Regions from separate parts of the Candidatus Enterococcus mangumiae genome, predicted to be linked through region 2. Evidence: riboswitches for the same ligand, from Rfam matches in the RefSeq annotation. Region 2 holds a riboswitch; each other region holds the start of a gene.
What was found. Region 2 has a riboswitch for magnesium ahead of DOK79_RS13385 (LCP family protein). Riboswitches for the same ligand answer to the same signal wherever they lie in the genome.
Positions count from the first base shown of each region.

Region 1: another riboswitch for magnesium. It lies ahead of mgtE (magnesium transporter); the one in region 2 lies ahead of DOK79_RS13385 (LCP family protein).
Region 3: another riboswitch for magnesium. It lies ahead of DOK79_RS06290 (LysR family transcriptional regulator); the one in region 2 lies ahead of DOK79_RS13385 (LCP family protein).

Region 1 is NZ_CP147250.1:2,224,948-2,228,132, forward strand. It holds gene liaS (two-component system sensor histidine kinase LiaS) at 1-373, shown strand, start outside; gene DOK79_RS10625 (response regulator transcription factor) at 370-1,002, shown strand; M-box (ykoK) riboswitch at 1,125-1,299, shown strand; gene mgtE (magnesium transporter) at 1,447-2,838, shown strand; gene DOK79_RS10635 (NAD-binding protein) at 3,028-3,185, shown strand, end outside.
Region 2 is NZ_CP147250.1:2,823,158-2,826,342, forward strand. It holds gene DOK79_RS13385 (LCP family protein) at 245-1,126, opposite strand; M-box (ykoK) riboswitch at 1,402-1,568, opposite strand; gene DOK79_RS13390 (flavin reductase family protein) at 1,733-2,347, opposite strand; gene DOK79_RS13395 (lytic polysaccharide monooxygenase) at 2,497-3,185, opposite strand, start outside.
Region 3 is NZ_CP147250.1:1,301,039-1,304,223, reverse strand. It holds gene DOK79_RS06295 (class I SAM-dependent methyltransferase) at 1-31, opposite strand, end outside; M-box (ykoK) riboswitch at 479-646, shown strand; gene DOK79_RS06290 (LysR family transcriptional regulator) at 1,097-2,017, shown strand; gene coaA (type I pantothenate kinase) at 2,336-3,185, shown strand, end outside.

The DNA.
Region 1 (3,185 bases), 600 kb from region 2:
ACAACTATTGAAAGAATTACAAAACAAGATCCAGATTGCATTGAAATGGGATGTTGAAGATATTTCGTTATCTGTTTCCATCGAAGATCATCTTTTCCGGATCGTGCAAGAACTACTTTCCAATACATTACGACATGCGAAAGCAAATGAGCTAGAAGTCTATCTGCATAAGATCGATAACAATCTTTTATTGCGAGTGATCGATGACGGTACGGGCTTTAACATGAATGAAACAAAAACCGGTAGCTATGGTCTAAATAATATTCGAGAACGTGTAGCGGGTATTGGTGGAACAGTAAAAATCATTAGTTTTAAAGGACAAGGGACAAGCGTAGAAATCAAAGTTCCTTTGATGAAGGAGGCGGAAAAATGATAAAGGTATTGCTAGTCGATGATCATGAGATGGTACGCTTAGGCGTTTCTTCCTATTTGTCGATCCAAGGAGATATCGAAGTGATCGGGGAAGCTGAAGATGGACGACAAGGCTATGAAAAAGCGATGGCACTTCGCCCAGATGTGATCTTGATGGATTTAGTGATGGAAGAAATGGATGGGATCGAATCGACCAAAGCGATTTTAAAAGATTGGCCAGAAGCAAAAATCATCATCGTTACAAGTTTTATCGATGATGAAAAAGTATATCCAGCCATTGAAGCTGGTGCCACAGGTTATTTACTCAAAACATCCACAGCGCATGAGATCGCTGATGCGATTCGCGCGACCCAAAGAGGGGAACGTGTACTTGAACCTGAAGTAACTACTAAAATGATGGAAAAAATGAGTCGACGCAATGAGCCGATCTTGCATGATGATTTAACCAATCGTGAAAATGAGATTCTTATGTTGATCTCTGAAGGAAAAAGCAATCAGGAAATTGCCGATGAATTGTTTATTACTTTAAAAACGGTCAAGACACATGTATCTAATATCTTGGCCAAGTTAGAAGTAGAAGATCGCACGCAAGCGGCAATTTATGCGTTCAAACACGGATTAGTAAAGTAAAAGTATAGATGAAATCAGCGGAACTTTACTTTCTGGGAAATTGATTAGCTATATTTGAGATTATTTTATCAAATGCTAATCCTCTTATTGACAAAAACCAATTTTACCTGTAGGGTTTAATTATAAAAACTTGTTAGGTGAGGCTCCTAAAAGAACACAGGCTACTGCCCTTAAACGTCGAGAGACGCCACAGGGTATAACAGGCAACGTCGGCTTAAGGCGTGCTTAACGTAGCTATCTGGATGATATTCCAGAATTACGTCTTTTAGTGCTAAAGCTCAGACGAGAAGTTCGTTCAGGTAAACACTAGAACCACAATGATGGGATCTTATGAGACGGCTTCTTTTGGAGGCCGTCTTTTTATGTATTCTATGTTTTCCCAGACGAATCCATCTATCCAACAAGTTTATATCGAAAAAACGATGTAACAAAGGAGAATGCGATATGAGAACATTGAATGATACAGCCAACCAGGAAACACAATTGACGATTCTTAATTATCTTGAGCAGAAAAAACTGGAAGAGTTGAAAGAGTATTTAGCAACGATCGAGAAAGTAGAATTGATCCAATTATTTGTGACATTACCTTCAAATAAACAAGTAATTGTCTTTCGGTTATTGTCAAAAGAAAAAGCGCTCGAAATCTTCGAAACATTTGAGCCAGCTGTCCAACAACATTTACTTCGTTCTTTTACAGATGAGGGCGTCATCGATTTTGTCAATGAGATGGCTCCGGATGATCGGGTAAGATTGTTTTACGAATTACCAGCAAGTGTAACTAAAAAATTATTGGCAGAGCTTTCTGAGGAAGAGCGCACAACAACGAATCTATTGATGGGCTATGAACAGGAGACAGCCGGACGGATCATGACGACTGAGTTCATCTCGATCAAAAAAGAAATGACCGTAGAAGAAGCACTGCATAAAATCAGAAGATTAGCGAAAGAAATGGAAACAATCTATATTTTGTATGTGACAGATATGGCGAAAAAAATTGAAGGTGTTCTTTCACTAAAAGATCTAGTCATTGCAGAAGGGGATCAGCTTATTGAAGAAATCATGATCAAGCATGTTGCTTATGTAACTACAGATACAGACCAAGAAGAAACTGCCCATTTACTGCAAGAGTTGGATCTGATTGCTATTCCGGTCGTCGATAAAGAGAAACGGCTAGTCGGTATCGTGACAGTAGATGACGCCATCGATGTCTTAGAACAAGAAACAACGGAGGATATCTTCAATGCAGCGGGTTTAGCAGATGTCGCCTCTGTAGAAGCCGACCGTAGTACCGTGCTGATCAATGGTAGCTTATGGCAAATCTGGAAAGTTCGTTTGCCTTTCTTAGCCATCACATTGGTTGCAGGGATGCTAGCAGGTCTAGTCATCGATGAGTTTGAGCAAACGTTAGAGTCAGTTGCAGCTGTTGCTATTTTTATTCCTTTGATCATGGATATGGGAGGAAATGTTGGGACTCAGTCCTCAACGGTTTTTGTTCGTGGATTATCTTTAGGTCACATCGATCTCAATACATTTGTTAAGCACTTTTTAAAAGAAACAGGCATTGGTTTAAGTTTAGGGGTCGTCGTAGGAATCGTCTCTGGAATCGTTGCTTCCGTATGGCAAGGGATTCCATTATTAGGTGTAGCTGTGGGCATCTCACTGGTCTTTGCAATGACCTTAGCTGCTGCACTTGGCTTCTTGATCCCATTCATTTTGCTGAAATTGAATATTGATCAAGCAGCTGGTTCTGCACCGATCATCACATCGATCAAAGACATTGCTGGATTGTTCATTTATTTTGTTTCAGTCAATGTATTCTTAGGATACTTGTTGTAAAAAATCAACTGGTGATTGTCCGTACTTTTTAGAGCATAAAGAAATTAGACCCTTTGATTCATAAATAGTCATCTTCTCAACTAGGAATAAATTGAAATCATTCTTTTCTGATCGAGGCAAAGCTGGAGTACTTTTGTTTTTAGAGTGGCTTTGCTATACTTGAAGCGTAATGGAAAAAGGAGGGAAAAAGTGAAACAGAATTTTGCAATCGTAGGGCTTGGTCGTTTTGGCGGCAGTATCTGTCGTACACTTGTCGAAGCTGGTCAAGAAGTATTAGCCATCGACAGCAGTGAAGACCGAGTGAATGAATATATGAATATCGCAACACACGCAGTTGTTGCGAATGC
Region 2 (3,185 bases):
CTCTTTATTAAAAAGTTCGAATCAAAGATATTCTAACATATGACAGGAAAAGTAGCGTTATGAACTAAATGATTCTTAACGATTCCTGTCATGATATTAATGAATTTTTAACGAAAAAAGTACGCACTGTTCACCCTACCCTATCAAAATAAGCCGGAGATTCGGAATCATCTCTGATTTTCCGAGTCTCCGACTTATTTCTGGATAATAATATTTCCTTCATAACCACTGATTTAACAAAGGCTTATTTATTCAAAAATTCACTGATCGCTTGCTTATTTTTGGCTAAGTCGATTTCTAACACGCTACCTGCCGGTGTATTATCGTTGAAATCCCAACTTTTGTCCACTGGCACTGACAACGTATCGATTTTTTTGTCATTGTTTAGAAAATCCAAACCACAATCTAATAAGACACTTTCGGGTAGATTTGTCTGGATACTGCCTAAAAGTTTTCCGATTGCCTTTGGTAGTTTAATGATCGATGTAACATCTTTCAGTTGACTGGCTACCGCTTCAACGACTTGTTGCTGTCTGCGGATGCGACCAAAATCCCCTTCTTCGTCTTCACGAAAGCGCGCATACTGAAGTAAGGTGTTGCCGTCCATTGTTTGTTCTCCCTTTTTGATATCTACACCATCTAAATCAAGATCTTTTTCCGCATCGATGGTTACGCCATCTGGAAATAATTCATCGACACAATCAATAAAATCTTGGAATGTAATGCTGGCATAATAAGGCGTTTCTAACTTGAAATTCTCTTGTAATGTTTTGTCCAATAAGTCAATACCACCGTAGGAATAGGCTGCATTGATTTTATTCATGCCATATCCCGGTATAGGTACATAAGAATCCCTCATAATAGAAATCAATTTTGCTTGCTTTGTCTTTTGATCATATTGAGCGACCATCAACGAATCTGAACGCCCGTTTTCTTCTTTTGATCGAGCATCAGAACCAATCAATGCGACATTGATGATCGTCGGAACATCTTTTGCATCGACTTTGTCCACTGTGTCGGATTGCTTAACTGATGAAAAACCTTGGATAAATTCAAAAGAAAAAAAGCCGATGACCATCGCAAGAACGAGCAAGATACTTAAGATGATTTTTTGAAATGGTTTCATGTTAAATGACTCTTCCTTTCAAACTCTTCTACTTGCAACATAGAACATTGTCCCTTATGATGAGTCAAGTAAAGAGTGTATTCTCTTTCATGTCTTTTGGGTCGATTGAGCTGCAACTCGTCGATCCTTTTTTGTGTATTTCTCTCATAAAATCAAAAAAAGTTCGTTCCATTACTCCCCTTTCTCGTCCAGACACAAGTTAGGCGAAGCGAGCATAAAAAGAAGCGAAAACTAAGAAAAGGTCAGAAACCTTTTCGAACAAGATTTCTGACCTGGCATCATCTCATCGTCCGAGTTTTAGCACTATACAACGTAAAGAACGCATTCTTAGCTATTGGAAAAAGCCTTAATCCGACAATTCCTGTTTGACCCATTGGCGTCTTTCGACGTTTCTGGGCAATAGCCTATGTTTGTATAGGAGCCTCACCTAACAAGGTTAGTACTTATTTGATTTTTACAAAACTCATCTTATTCCTCTTTGAATCGATAATCAATAAAAACTAAAATAAAATAACTAAATTAATCTTTACTTAATAAAGTTTAAGGACAGATGATAAGTAATTAACTTCCACTGATCTTTAGAAATAGAGTCATTCCATCGTGTGATTATTTTGGGCGCAGCATCGAAACGATCTCGCCAAGTTTTCCATAGTCATTTCCAGCTAAGCGACTGATCGGCTGTAAATTGGTAGGATCGATATAGCCCGTTTGTTCATCATAGACAGTTTCACTCAATTGATAAGCAGCTATCTGTAATAAAAATAAATCAGCCGTAATTTCTTGGTCTTTCATGATCGGGACGTGTTGATAAAGTGTGGTCTCAAAGGCAATACTAGCTTCATTGATCCTTGGAACATCGATCGTATCTAATTCGGAAATCGTGAACGAAGTCAACGTCAACTCACTTTCCTCACTGGATAAGCTAGCGGCTGTTTGATTCGCATCTACCAGAATATTCTCATCTAAAATATGGATCACGGCTTCCTTCGTTTGCATCAGATGTCTAGCAGTGTCTTTCCACTCTCCGTTCTTTCGCTGAATGGCTAAGGAAAGTATCGGTGGATTGGAACTGACGATATTAAAGTAACTAAATGGCGCAATATTCGTCACTCCTTGGATCGACCGTGTCGCTACTACAGCCACCGGTCGAGGAATTACTGAACCGATCAATAGTTTATAGTTTTCTCTTTCAGTTAACTCTGAAGGAACTCGTTTGAACATTTGCTTTCCTACTTTCTTGTTGAATGATCCATCCTAATGATAGTCATGGTATCGGACAATCTTATTCATTGTCAACTAAACGTTCTTATTCCTAAGTCTTATGACACAAAAACACCCAGTGCAATTAAATGCACTGAGTGTCAAATTGATTATTTCAAACGGAATAATGTTGGTGCTTGGTCAGGTGCCCAAGTATCATCGCCATAGTTAAAATGCGTAACTAATGTTGTATATACTCTTCCTTTGTAGCTTACTTCTTCGTTCGCAGTATAAAGTTCTGGTGAAGACATTGAACCTAATTTCCATTCGCGAACGCCTTCAATGATTTCGCCTTGTTTTGTTGTAACATTCAATGTATTACTTGCATATGAAACTTCGCCATTTGTACTGATTGCACGTACTACGTATGAATAAGTTGTATTTGCTATTAGATTTTCATCCATATATGAAGTTTCTGAAGTTGAACCAACTAACTGGCCGTTACGGTAAATGTCATACTGTTTGATACCTTGAGTGTGTGTTGAAGCTCCCCACATCAATGAAACACTTGAAGATGTTTCGCCCATTGAGTGTAAGTTTTTAGGGGCAGTTGGTTTTTCTTCTGCACTGATTGCTGTAGTTGTTACTGAGATTGCTGTTTTATCTGATTTGATACCTGTTTGGCTAACTGCTTCGATTTCATATGTATAAGTTGTTTCTGCTGTTAAATCTTTATCAGAAAATTCAGGATCAACAGATGTACCAACTAGTTTACCATCACGATAAACATTGTAAGAAGCTGCATTTGCTTGTCCGTTCCATGTTAAGTTTACTGTTGATGAAGTCACGTTTTGAACAC
Region 3 (3,185 bases), 1.5 Mb from region 2:
CTGGGTGTTCGGAATAATAATGATTCGTCATAGTTTCCATCCTTCTCATCTATTAGATGTTCATAGTCTATCGTGTTCCTTGAGAAGGTGCAAGCGAAATTGTGTTTCTTCGAGGGTGTGACAGAAGTGTCCAGCTTCGAGAAATAAGCCAGGAAACCCGAAAATTGTTCTTCAAATTTTTGGGTTTCCTGGCTTATTTCCGAAGGAGTTGCTTCTGGAACACCTTTTCTTCGGTTTTCTTTTATAAATAAAACCATTTAATCGCGATACGGAAGAAAAAACTTTTCTTAGCTGCTCACTCTTCTCCTTTTTCGGTATTTGCGTAATCTGTTTCGTGAAAGTAGAGAAAATATCAATAGAAGTCCCATAAACCCTACTATTATCGTTTTTAAGAAGACAAATATCTCCATGATATCTCTATTCATGAAACGCGCATGATTGACTATTACTTCCACTGCCCTTTATGATATGGATGAAAAAATAATCATATTAGGTGAGGTTACTCTGAAGAACATAGGTTATCGCTCGGAAATGTCGAGAGACAGTAACGAGTAAAGCAGGGATTGTCGGATTAAGGCTTTTCCAAGATAACTAGAACTTGTTTCTTACGTCTCAGAAAGCCAAAGCTCAATTAACGTGATTACAATTGCGCCTTACAATTGCAAATTACACTATCCAATGTTTATTTGAGTACGCCGCCCTTTATGTATTAAGGAGGCTTTTTTATGTTGTCAGTAAACCTCACGCCACCAAAAAATCAGTAGAAAACCGCTTTAAGTAAGCGTGTCTTATTCCACATTCTTTTGCTTTCCTAGGTGTGTTGATTCCCTTTCCTAGTTGAGATTCACTTCATCCATTGCAACCTATCAATCACTAGCCTTCGATCAAGAGTCTATAAATCATTGACTCGCATAAAAATCAACTAGCAACCGATAAAACTGTCATGTTTCATTTCCTATTAAAAGTAATAGTGATTCGTTTCACATTTATTAAGGAATGTTTAATCTCTATGCGCCCTGCTATATAACCCTTGTTTTTTAAAAAGGCGCATGAGAAATTTAGGGGGAGAATAAAATGTTAAAGGAGGCATAGGTGTATGTCGATCGAAAAATTAGAGTATTTCTATATGATTGCCCGTTTCAATAGTCTTTCACAAGCTTCAAAAGAGCTCCATGTCAGTATTTCCTCATTAAGTAGTTCGTTAAAAAGTTTAGAACAAGAAATCGGGACTGAACTATTCGAACGTCATGGCAAAAAAATCAAGTTGAGTAGCCATGGGAAATCGATTCTTCCTTCCGTAGAATTGATTTTGTCGGAAGCGAAGAAATTGAATATCTCATTAAATGAATCAGTGGACTATCCTTCTTTGCGTGTTGGCACAAGTGATGCATCGTTTATCTTTGAAGCAGACAAGTATCCAACTCATCATCAAAGCTTTACGATCGACTACCGCTATGTTCCTTCATTGGACTTATTGAATAAACTAAGCCAGAAAGAAATCGATTTTGCGATTACTTCTGCCACCTTAGATCACCCGAAATTTGTTCAAACAAGGTTGGCAACTTTAGAACTCAAAGTAGCAGTCAGTGAATATTTACTAAAACCAGATGGTGCATTGTCCACGGAGATACTTGAAGAATTACCTTTTATCTTTTTACTCGATCATGTCGAACATCAAGTGATCACAAAAAAAGTAGCACAACAGCTGACGAGCGAACCAAAATATATCGTTTGTCCAGATAGCTTAGGGGCAATGAAGATGATCACAGAAGGCAAAGGAATGTTATTAGTCAATCCCTTTGCACAAGAACTCTTAACCATTGAACCCGTTTGTTTTGTCTCTTTACCAACATTTCCGACCATTCATTTTTATCTTTATAAAAATAGTGAATCAAAAAACTTTTACTTCTATCCAGAAGTTGAAAAAGAAATCCAAGCAATCTTTACTCAAAAATGTCACAAAACTTTAGAAAGAACCTCGATAGAGAATCACCCCTCTTACTTGTCAAAACGATAAGCCTTACTGTCAAACTAAGACAAGGAACCAAAGATCAAAAATAAATGCAGGCAAGAAGCCAACACAGAAATATTTAACTTCATAAAATAAGTAAACATCCACGAAATCTACCCTTCAAAATTTTGTGGATGTTTCTTTTTTATTTACTGAAATCCCATCTATGCCCTCCCCGCCTTTCTGTTATGAAAAAAAACGAAATACTTATTCTTCCATCCTTTGATTTGAGAAAAACCAATGAGTTTCTCGCCTAAGTGGTAGGGTTTGATGCTCTTTTATGTTAAAATAGGTCCATTGATGGGAGAATCCAGGAGGCTATGTATGAATGATCCAATGAATTATTACCGTGTGGCAAGAGAAGAGTGGCGCGAATTTTACCGAAATGGTCAAGCTCCATTGACACAAGATGAACTAAATAGTATAAAAAGTTTGAACGACCGTATTTCCATGCAAGATGTTCGCGACATCTATGTACCACTTGCACACTTGATCTTTCTTCATATGAAAGAGTTTGAATCCCTCTCTCTGAGCAAAGGGTTATTCCTACACAAGTACGTCCAAGTTCCACCGTTTATCATTGGGATTGCCGGAAGTGTCGCAGTTGGTAAAAGTACGACTGCACGCTTGTTACAAATGATCTTATCTCGGACATTCAAACGAAGAAATGTCCAGTTGATCACCACCGACGGCTTCTTGTATCCGAATAAAGTCTTAAAAGAACGTGGCATCATGGATCGGAAAGGATTTCCAGAAAGCTATGACATGGAAATGCTGATCGACTTTCTTAACCAAGTAAAATCTGGTCAAGAAACAACAAAAGTACCGGTCTATTCCCACGATGTTTATGATATTATTCCCGATGAATATGAACTGATCCAACAACCGGACATTTTGATCGTCGAAGGAATCAATACGCTCCAACTGCCAGCCAATCAACAAATTTACGTCAGTGATTTTTTTGATTTCTCTGTTTATGTGGATGCAGATTCTGAATTGATCGAAAAATGGTATTTGGATCGCTTTGGTGCGTTACTTGATACAGCTTTTCAACATCCACAAAACTATTACTATCAATTTGCCATTGGCAATCGTGAAGATGCATTCAAAATGGCAAGAGATGTATGGAAAAATGTGAATTTGAAGAATTTAAACGAATATATCTTGCCTACTC